Regions from separate parts of the Trichococcus sp. ES5 genome, predicted to be linked through region 3. Evidence: riboswitches for the same ligand, from Rfam matches in the RefSeq annotation. Region 3 holds a riboswitch; each other region holds the start of a gene.

Region 1 (3,146 bases), on a different contig from region 3:
ATCATGCTTCGAGTCCAAAACGTTCTCGCCGTTGTAGATGATTTCTCCCGCTGTCGGTTTTTCAAGTAGATTGATGCAGCGCAATAGCGTCGATTTACCGGACCCTGATGAACCGATGATACAAACAACTTCCCCTTTATTCACACTGAAATCGATGTCCTTCAGCACTTCATGCTGACCGAAGTTCTTCTTCAGATGCTGTACGTCGATTACTTTTTCCATCAAATGATTCCTCCCGTGGCAATTAATTTGCTCTGTCTCTTTCTGCTTGTTTTTTGCGAGCCATTAATTCTGGTGTAGTCAATTGGTCTTGACCCGCACCCATCATCTGATAATTATCAGGGCCTTGCATTTTTCTTTCGATGGCACGAAGAATGCGTGTCACCGTGAAGGTCATGACGAAGTAAATGAGTGAAGCCACGAAGAATGATTCGAAATAACGGAAATTATTTCCGGAAATCGATTTGGTCGTAAAGAACAATTCCGAAACGGAGATGACGTTCAACACGGACGTATCCTTGATATTGATGACGAATTCGTTCCCTGTCGCCGGCAAGATATTCCGGATGACCTGAGGCATGACGACATTGCGCATCGTTTGCAGGTGGTTCATCCCAATTGCTTGGGCTGCTTCGAATTGCCCTTTGTCGATGGAAATGATTCCACCGCGGACAATCTCCGACATGTAAGCACCTGTATTGACCGATACGATAAGCAACGCTGCGAAGATACGGTTCATGTCAATATCAAACGCCAGAGCCGCGCCATAATAGATGACCATTGCTTGAACGATCATCGGCGTACCACGGAAAATTTCGATGTAGCATGACAGCAAAAAATTCACCACATTGTACACATGTTTTTTCCATCCCGATTCAGCAACCGGAATCGTACGGATGACACCAATCATAAGACCGATTCCCAACCCAATGATGGTCCCGATTAAAGCTATATATAATGTTGTCCACGCACCTGATAAAAACTGTCTCCAGTTTTCTTCGATGATGCGGATAACCCAACTAAACTCCATTTAATTTATGCCCCTTTTTGATGTCCCATCCACCAGAATTATTCAGCTGATGGTTGGTTTTTGATTGCTTCTTCCATCATTTGGATTCGTTCTTCTTCGGTGATACCGCTCAGAATCTCGTTGATCTGATCTTTCAATTCGCTTTCTTTGATCAAGCCGATTGCGATCTCTGAATCAGCCACGGATAATTCAAACGTATCCGCTTGATCCAATTCGATCATTTTGAAAGCTGAATTGGCTGCTGAAGCGCTGATTGCTTCCGGGCGTTCCGAGACATAAGCATCGATTGTGCCTGACTCCAATGCGACGCGCATAGATGTGAAACTATCCATTGCCGGTTGCTTTTGCACGCCTTCAATCTGATCGATGACGCCATAATGTAACGTGTTCAACTGTGCAGTGACTTTTGCATCAGCGAAGTCAGCCAAAGTTGTTGCATTTGCATAAGCCCCATCAGATTTTACGACGATTACCAATTCAGTAGTATAGTAGGAATCCGAGAAATCGATTGCTTCTTTGCGTTCATCTGTCGGAGACATACCTGCAACGATTGCATCGATTTTAGATGAAACCAATGCCGGAACCAGACCATCCCATTCTGTTTTGACGATGACCAATTCCTTGCCTAAGCCGTCCGCCACTTTTTGGGCCATCTGAACATCATAGCCATTTGCGTAACCGTCCGCGCCATCAATTTTCACTGCGCCATTGCTGTCATCATTTTGTGTCCAGTTAAAAGGCGGATATCCCGCTTCCATTCCGACTACGAATGCATCCGATTCAGCCGAACCATCTGCTGCCGATGAATCCTCAGTAGTTCCGTTACCGCAACCCGCTAAAATAAACAAACCCATCAAAGCCGCCATTGTTGTTTTCCATGTTTTTACTTTCATCTCTAGTTCCTCCTAATGTTTATAGTCCTATTTACATGCTCAAAAAAATTAAACAACCCTCTTGTCCAACTACGTTTTTGTCCACCTTTCTACCCATAGAGCGTCATAACAACGATAATTCAGTCCGTTTTTGTGCAAAAAAATAGACTATAAAGCAAAAGGCCCTATAATCCAGCTTCCTTCTGCCCGCAATACCGAAAGTACTCCACAAACGATTTTGGGCAAATCGTTCTGACAGTGCCAGGATTCTTAATCCTGACCCCAACACAGCCAATGCTGTATTTCGGCGAACACCCCTTTCAAATGGGCATTTTACTCTTGATGTCCGCAGCCTCTTCCATTATTGTATGATCGTATGACATTATTGTATGCTATTATACTGTACGTAATTTTAATTTGCAACAAAAAGAGCTTTGCTCAGCCAGCCAGTACCCTTCACGCACTGGCTGTCCTTGTTTTATTTCATTTTAAATACCGATTTTGGATGCTATACTGACTTTAATAACAAAAGGGAGGAACTGTTTCAATAATGTTTACTATTCTATTCGATTTGGATGATACCCTATACGACACATCAAGGCCGTTCTTCCAAACATTGGCAGATTACAGCTTTAGGAACAACTACAGTAACGAAGCCAGCTTCGCTCTTTTCCGCGAGCATTGTGACAACGCCTTCGACCTATTCTCCAGCGGGGAGCTGACGCTAGCCGAGTCACACATCATGCGCACACAGCATACATTCGCCGACTTGGGTCTTCCGCTCACCGCCGAAGAAGCGATGCACTTCCAGAAATCCTATCAAAAAAGGCAAGGAGAGATTGTGTTGAGTCCCGGTATCGAGCGGCTTTTGAATGAACTGGAAAATAGAAATATACCAATTGCCGTCTTCACAAACGGTCCTGAAAAACACCAGATGAAAAAATTCAACGCCTTGAATCTGGAGCGATGGGTGCCGCCAGCACGCATCTTCATTTCCGAAAATATCGGTTGCCCAAAACCCTATGCCGAAGCCTTCGCGCATGTTCAGGAGTCTTTGAACGCAACTCCCGGCGAGCTGCTTTTCATCGGGGATACGTATGAAACGGATATCATCGGCGGTCAGGCTGCCGGTTGGACTACCTTGTGGTACAACCATCGCCGCAAGCAGGAGGATGAAAAAATGGTGCTGGAGCCAACCTTCTATTCTGTTGCGGAAATGCACCAAGCCATAAATGACAACATCT
Region 2 (3,146 bases), on a different contig from region 3:
ATTTGTGCAGGCGTGGAACCGCATGTGACCAGACTTTGGTGATATTTCAAAATTTCGCGGATCAAGTCTGCTTTGGCAGCGACAAAGCCGACGCGCCAGCCGGTCATCGCATAGCTTTTCGAAGTGCCATTGATCACGATCGACTGCTCAGGGATAAACTCGGCAATGGATGTATGACCACCGTCGTAGGTCAGTTCGCTGTAGATCTCATCGCTTAGCACGAAAACATCATATTTCCTGATGACCGCGGCCAATGCTTCGACTTCTTCTTTTGTGTAAGTCGCGCCGGTCGGATTGTTGGGATAGGTCAGCACGATCATCTTCGTTTCCGGATTCGCATCCAACGTAGTCGTCAGGTCCTCCGGTGTGATCAGGAAGCCGGTCTCCGAAGTGTCGATCTTGACGCTGTGCCCGCCCGCCAAATGCGTAACGTATTCATACTGCGGAAAAGCCGGCGATTGGATGATCACCTTATCGCCCGGGTTCATCAGCGCGAACATCGAGGCGGTGATCGCTTCCGTTGCGCCGACCGTCAGGACGATGTCGTTCTCCGGGTTGTAGTGCAAGCCGTATTTCCGCTCCATGAATTTTGCGATTTCCTTGCGGGTCTCGAGAACACCGGCAGAAGGGGCATAGTGCGTTTGATTCTGGTTCAAGGCCTCTGTGGCGGCAGCCTTGATGAAATCCGGCGTATCGAAATCAGGTTCTCCCATCGTGAAACGGATCAGGTCCTTCACATCACTGATGGCGGCGTCGAAGTTACGGATGGGCGATCCTTTCAGTTGCTTGACAAAACGATTCGTTTCTCTACTCATAATTTATTGTCTCCTCCGGATGAAATATCCTTGATCTGATGTATAGCCGAACATACGCCAACCGACTGCTGACGTCCAAACTCATGAAAATAACATAACACGATTGCAGGCGTATTTCTATGCAAAGTTGCACACGCTGGGATGAAAAATTAGAAAACCGCGAGTTTGATGAGCGTTTTCACATAGGGAAGGCCGATCCTTCCCGTTACTTTCCGATCCGGAGTCCCGTCCATATCCAAATAAGTGCCTCCGAAACACCCAAAGGACAAGCGGAAACAAGCTTATTCCTCCGAGCGGTTGACAGGCCTGCCGGATAAGTGTACGATTAGAAAAATAAATGAATCGCCAAGCAAAAAGAGGTCGCGGCTGGTCAAGAGTACCGCAAGGGAAAGGGACGGTCGCCGAAGCATGCGAATGCTGGACCCAGGTTGAACAAATGTGGGGCTGTTCCATTGTCGTTGCCCGATGACAAAGGATTGCGCTTTAGCTTGGTTGGGCGAATGCAGGTCTCCGTAGCCGTAAGCACTCGCTTACCGCTATTTTTTTTGCATTTCAGGAACAAACGGTCGTCCGCCGCATAGGGCAAAAATAGGCTGGCATGCTATAATAGGCATGTTGGAACAGAAAAAATGATCGGGAGGAAACATAAAATGAGCGAACTATTATTGACAGATGCTTATGAAATCGCGGCTTACATCAAAGCTGCCGAAAAGCAAACACCCATAAAACTTTATATCAAGGGGGATTTTGAAAATCCTGCCTACGAAGGCTTGAAATTCTTCGGAAGCGGAGACAGCTATACCGTCTTCGGCGACGCTTCAGCGATTTATCCTTTCTTGGAAGCAAACAAAGACAAGATCAAGGATCAAGTCATGGAATACGACAGACGCAATTCTGCGATTCCGCTGTTGGACACTACCAAAATTGATGCACGCATCGAGCCTGGCTCATTCATCCGTGATCATGTAACAATCGGCAAGAGCGCTGTCATCATGATGGGTGCGGTCATCAACATCGGCGCAGTCATCGGCGAAGGCACAATGATCGACATGGGCGCAGTAGTCGGCGCACGCGGCACGATCGGCAAAAACTGCCACATCGGAGCAGGTGCAGTGGTTGCAGGCGTTCTTGAGCCACCATCGAAATCACCAGTCATCATCGAAGACGGCGTTTTGGTCGGCGCGAATGCTGTCATCATCGAAGGCGTGCACATCGGCGAAGGCGCTGTTGTCGCAGCTGGCGCAATCGTATTGGAAGACGTACCGGCTAATGCGGTAGTTGCGGGATCCCCTGCAAAAATCGTGAAGATGAAGGACGAAAAGACAAGTGAAAAAACGCAATTGTTGGCTGATTTAAGAGACTAATAACTACACGCGGAGGGACCAGGTGAACAGCATGCAGATTGCAGAATTATACGATACGGTGAAGATGATTCGAAGGGAGCTCCACCAGATTCCGGAGATCGGCTTCGATCTGCCGTTGACTTCGGAATACGTCCGCCAGAAGCTGGTGTCGTTCGGTTACGAACCGATCAGCACCGCCGAAACGGGCTGGGTAGCAGTTCTGGAGGGTAAGTCCCCGGCAGCAGTTGCCTTTCGTGCGGACATGGACGCCCTTGAGGTAACCGAGGAAACTGGAGCGGATTTCGCTTCCCTTCACCCTGGTAAAATGCATGCGTGCGGACACGATGGGCATATGGCCCTGTTGTTGGGTTTCGCGAAATACCTGAAGTCCCTGCCGATGCTGGAAAAATCACTCGTTTTGGTCTTCCAGCCCGCTGAGGAAGGGCCTGGCGGTGCGAAATGGATCATGGATTCCGGGATCCTGCAGGAGTTGCAGGTCGAAAAAATCTACGGTTACCACCTGTATCCGAGCCTGCCGGAAGGTATTCTCGGCTTGGCCAAGGGTCCGTTGATGGCGCGCAACGGCGAATTCGACATCACGCTTGAAGGCGTCAGCTCGCATGCCGGGCAGCCGCACTTCGGCAAGGATGCCTTGATCGCCGCCGCGCAGATCCTGCTTTCGGTCCAGAACATTCTGGCCCGCGATCTCGATCCGCTGCAACCAGCTGTCGTGAACATCGGTACGCTGCTTGCCGGGGAAGCCCGCAATATCGTGGCCGGAAAGGCTGAATTGACAGGGACGATCCGGAGTTACGACAAGGCGGTCTATGCTTCCATCAAGGAACGCCTTGCCGACATCTGCGCCGGCGTCGAACGTATGACTGGCGTCAGCTGTAAGCTGGATATCCGCGATTTCTATCCGGAAGTCACGAACGATGCCGAAATGATCGGTACGTTGATGGATGCTTTGCCGGCCGATGCTTACGAA
Region 3 (3,146 bases):
GTGGAGGAGATGGACCGATTGGGCATCATCATCGATGTCTCTCATCTTTCGGATGCCGGCTTCTTCGATGTCGCAGCGCATTCGCAACGGCCATTCATCGCCAGCCATTCCAATGCGCGCAGCCTATGCAGCCACCCGCGCAATTTGACGGACGAAATGCTGCGGCTGCTGGCCGACCGGGGCGGCTTTGTGGGCATGAACTACTGTCTCGCTTTCCTTGATGATAATCAAGAACGGCTAAAGGCCAGAGGGACCGCGGAAGCAGTCGTCGATCATATTGAGCATATCCGCAAAGTCGCAGGGCTGGACATCATCGGGCTGGGCTCGGACTTCGACGGCATCGATGTGACGATGCAACTGAAGGATGCCTCCGCGATGGGTCTGTTAGTTGAAACGATGGAACGGCGCGGCTTCACGACGACCGAAATCGAAAAGGTCTGCCATCAAAATGCGCTACGGATATTCAAGGAACTCCTATAGCATAAAAAATCCCTCAGGATGCTTGATGCTCCGGAGGGATTTTTGGCTCTGTTCTTAAATCAATCCAACTTTTTTCATGGCAGCGGCCAAACGGTCGATGACCGCTTGATCGGCATCCGTCAACGGCAGACGCATCGGGCCGACATTGAAGCCCAACAGCTGCATTCCGGCTTTCACGGGAATCGGATTCGGCTCTACAAACAGGCAGTCGATCAATTCTTTGTACTCGGCTTGCATCGCGGCAGCTTTTTTGATGTCGCCATCCAGGAAAGCATGCGTCATTTCGGCTGTCGCTTTCGGTGCGATGTTGGCAAGGACGGAGATGACGCCTTTTGCGCCCAAGCTCATCAAGGGGACGATCGTATCGTCGTTACCCGAATAGATGTCCAGGCGATCGCCCAAAAGACTCAAGTTGTCCACGGCTTGGCTGAAGTTCCCTGTGGCATCCTTCAACGAAACGATGTTGTCGATTTTCGCCATTTCCACCAAAGCTTCCGGGGTAATGTTCTGTCCGGTGCGGCCCGGCACATTGTAAAGGACGATCGGAACTTTCACGCTGTTGGCGATGGCTTTGTAATGTGCGATCAAGCCTTTTTGGGACGTTTTGTTGTAGTAAGGGGTGACGCTGAGGATTGCATCCACACCCGTTGCTTCAACCGCGCGCGTCAATTCGACCCCATGGCGCGTATCGTTGCTGCCGGCTCCGCCGATGACCGGGATGCGGCCGTTCACTTTTTCGACCGTGAAACGAATCAGATCCAGTTGCTCCTCATCGGTCAGCGTCGAAGCTTCCCCGGTTGTTCCGGCGATGATGATCGAATCTGTATTATTCGCGATATGGAACTCGATCAGTTCCGCCAATACCTCGTAGTTGATTTCCTGGTTTTCCGTATCTTTAAACGGCGTAACGATCGCAACGCCTGATCCTTCAAAAATAGCCATGCTTATCTTCCTCCTGAATTCTGTTTTTTATTTATGAATAGACAAAAAACGACTATGAGCAAATGGTCTCATAGTCGTTCAAAACAGGCTGCTGAAGCTGAATCTTTGCATCCATATCGTGAATTCCACCAATTTGCCCCAACGTGAGAAGCTCACCGAACAAAGCTGGGCGGCTTTGTCCGACAGTGCCAGATTTATTCAACCTTGGCCCCAATACAGAGTATTTCGGCAGCAACACCTTTCAGGGAATCCCTTACTGATTGTTAACCGCGACCTCTTCATCACATCGAATCGTATTTTGTTACTTCCACACTATCAAATAGAAATGAGTCTGTCAATCATATTCTGAGGGGACGCTGAGAATACGCTTTGGAAAAGATGGCAAAACAGACACAATCGTTTACGTTTCATCCGGATGCTTCCGGGAACGCATATGCGGCTGCGATGTGATAAAATCAGATTGAGGAAACGCTTTTACGGCAAGGATGATGAGAGGACGTGATGACCTATGAAAATTGAACATGTTGCAATGTGGGTGGACGATCTGGAACTGATGCGCGATTTTTATGTTCGTTTTTTTGATGGAAAGACCAATAAGTTGTACCGGAATCCGGATAAAGATTTCCAATCCTACTTTATCACTTTTCGCGAAGGAGCCCGGTTGGAACTCATGAAACGGATGGATGTCAAAGAGCGCTACCCGCTTGATATGTTGGGTTGGGCGCATCTGGCCATTTCGGTCGGCAGCAAGCAGAACGTCGATTATTTCACGGACCGGCTCATCAAAGCGGGATACACATGCAAAAGCCAACCGCGCGTGACCGGGGATGGCTATTACGAAAGCATGTTCCTGGATCCCGAAAAAAACGTCATCGAAATCACCATCTGAAATACAGCCAGGCCGAAAAAGCAGGGGGCGGACAGCCATGAGGAAAAGAAACCATCTATTTGCCGATCAAACGAAAGTCGGAACGGATCTGCGCAAAAAGAGGACGCGCTTCCTGATTGCCGGAATGATCGGGACGGTTATCGGGTTGGTCGGGGGGTTCTTTCTGCGTTGGGGACTGGCCCCGCTGATCGGTTGGGACAGCGCCGCAATCATTTTATTGTATTTGCTGTGGAAAGATTTTCATCCGCATGATGGTACGGAAACCGAGCGGATCGCGCAAGAAGAAGACATCCAATATTCGACGATCGATTTTTTTGTCCTGGTGGCCTGTCTGATCAGCATCGGAGCGGTCGCATTGATGCTGACGACGCATGAACGCAGTTTCGAGACGATCGGATTCGGCCTGTTCAGCATCGTGCTTTCCTGGACGACGGTGCATGCCCTCTATATGCTGCGGTATGCGGAACTCTACTATCGCGACGTAAACGGCGGCATCATTTTCGAGGGCACCGAAAAGCCCAATTTTTGGGACTTCGCCTATCTGGCGTTCACGATCGGGATGACGTATCAAGTCTCGGACACGACTTTCACAACGCCGGAATTCCGCAAAGCCGCGCTCGGGCATGCGCTGTTATCTTTCGTTTTCGGGACAGCGATCATCGCTACGACCATCAATTTTGTTGCCAGCTTAAACAGATAAGGGGGAGTTCATGCATGTTCTTTAAATCATTTTTCGATCCGCAACTGGCACAATTTTCCTATTTGGTGGGGTGCCAAAAAACCGGCGAAGCCATCCTGATCGATCCCTTGCGCAAGTTGGACGATTATATCAAGG

Evidence for each region. Region 3 has a riboswitch for lysine ahead of dapA (4-hydroxy-tetrahydrodipicolinate synthase). Riboswitches for the same ligand answer to the same signal wherever they lie in the genome.
Region 1: it holds a riboswitch for lysine, as region 3 does, so the genes downstream of both, TES5_RS15800 (ABC transporter substrate-binding protein/permease) here and dapA (4-hydroxy-tetrahydrodipicolinate synthase) in region 3, are expected to answer to the same signal.
Region 2: it holds a riboswitch for lysine, as region 3 does, so the genes downstream of both, dapD (2,3,4,5-tetrahydropyridine-2,6-dicarboxylate N-acetyltransferase) here and dapA (4-hydroxy-tetrahydrodipicolinate synthase) in region 3, are expected to answer to the same signal.

The regions. Positions count from the first base shown of each region.
Region 1 covers NZ_FJND01000027.1:3,835-6,980, reverse strand. The annotation lists gene TES5_RS13580 (amino acid ABC transporter ATP-binding protein) at 1-225, opposite strand, end outside; partial or broken gene TES5_RS15800 (ABC transporter substrate-binding protein/permease) at 245-1,896, opposite strand; lysine riboswitch at 2,114-2,268, opposite strand; gene TES5_RS13565 (HAD family hydrolase) at 2,453-3,146, shown strand, end outside.
Region 2 covers NZ_FJND01000006.1:48,377-51,522, forward strand. The annotation lists gene TES5_RS06760 (aminotransferase class I/II-fold pyridoxal phosphate-dependent enzyme) at 1-815, opposite strand, end outside; lysine riboswitch at 1,162-1,307, shown strand; gene dapD (2,3,4,5-tetrahydropyridine-2,6-dicarboxylate N-acetyltransferase) at 1,466-2,179, shown strand; gene TES5_RS06770 (M20 metallopeptidase family protein) at 2,211-3,146, shown strand, end outside.
Region 3 covers NZ_FJND01000001.1:249,499-252,644, reverse strand. The annotation lists gene TES5_RS01065 (dipeptidase) at 1-480, shown strand, start outside; gene dapA (4-hydroxy-tetrahydrodipicolinate synthase) at 535-1,422, opposite strand; lysine riboswitch at 1,563-1,709, opposite strand; gene TES5_RS01055 (VOC family protein) at 1,931-2,311, shown strand; gene TES5_RS01050 (DUF1345 domain-containing protein) at 2,349-3,011, shown strand; gene TES5_RS01045 (MBL fold metallo-hydrolase) at 3,026-3,146, shown strand, end outside.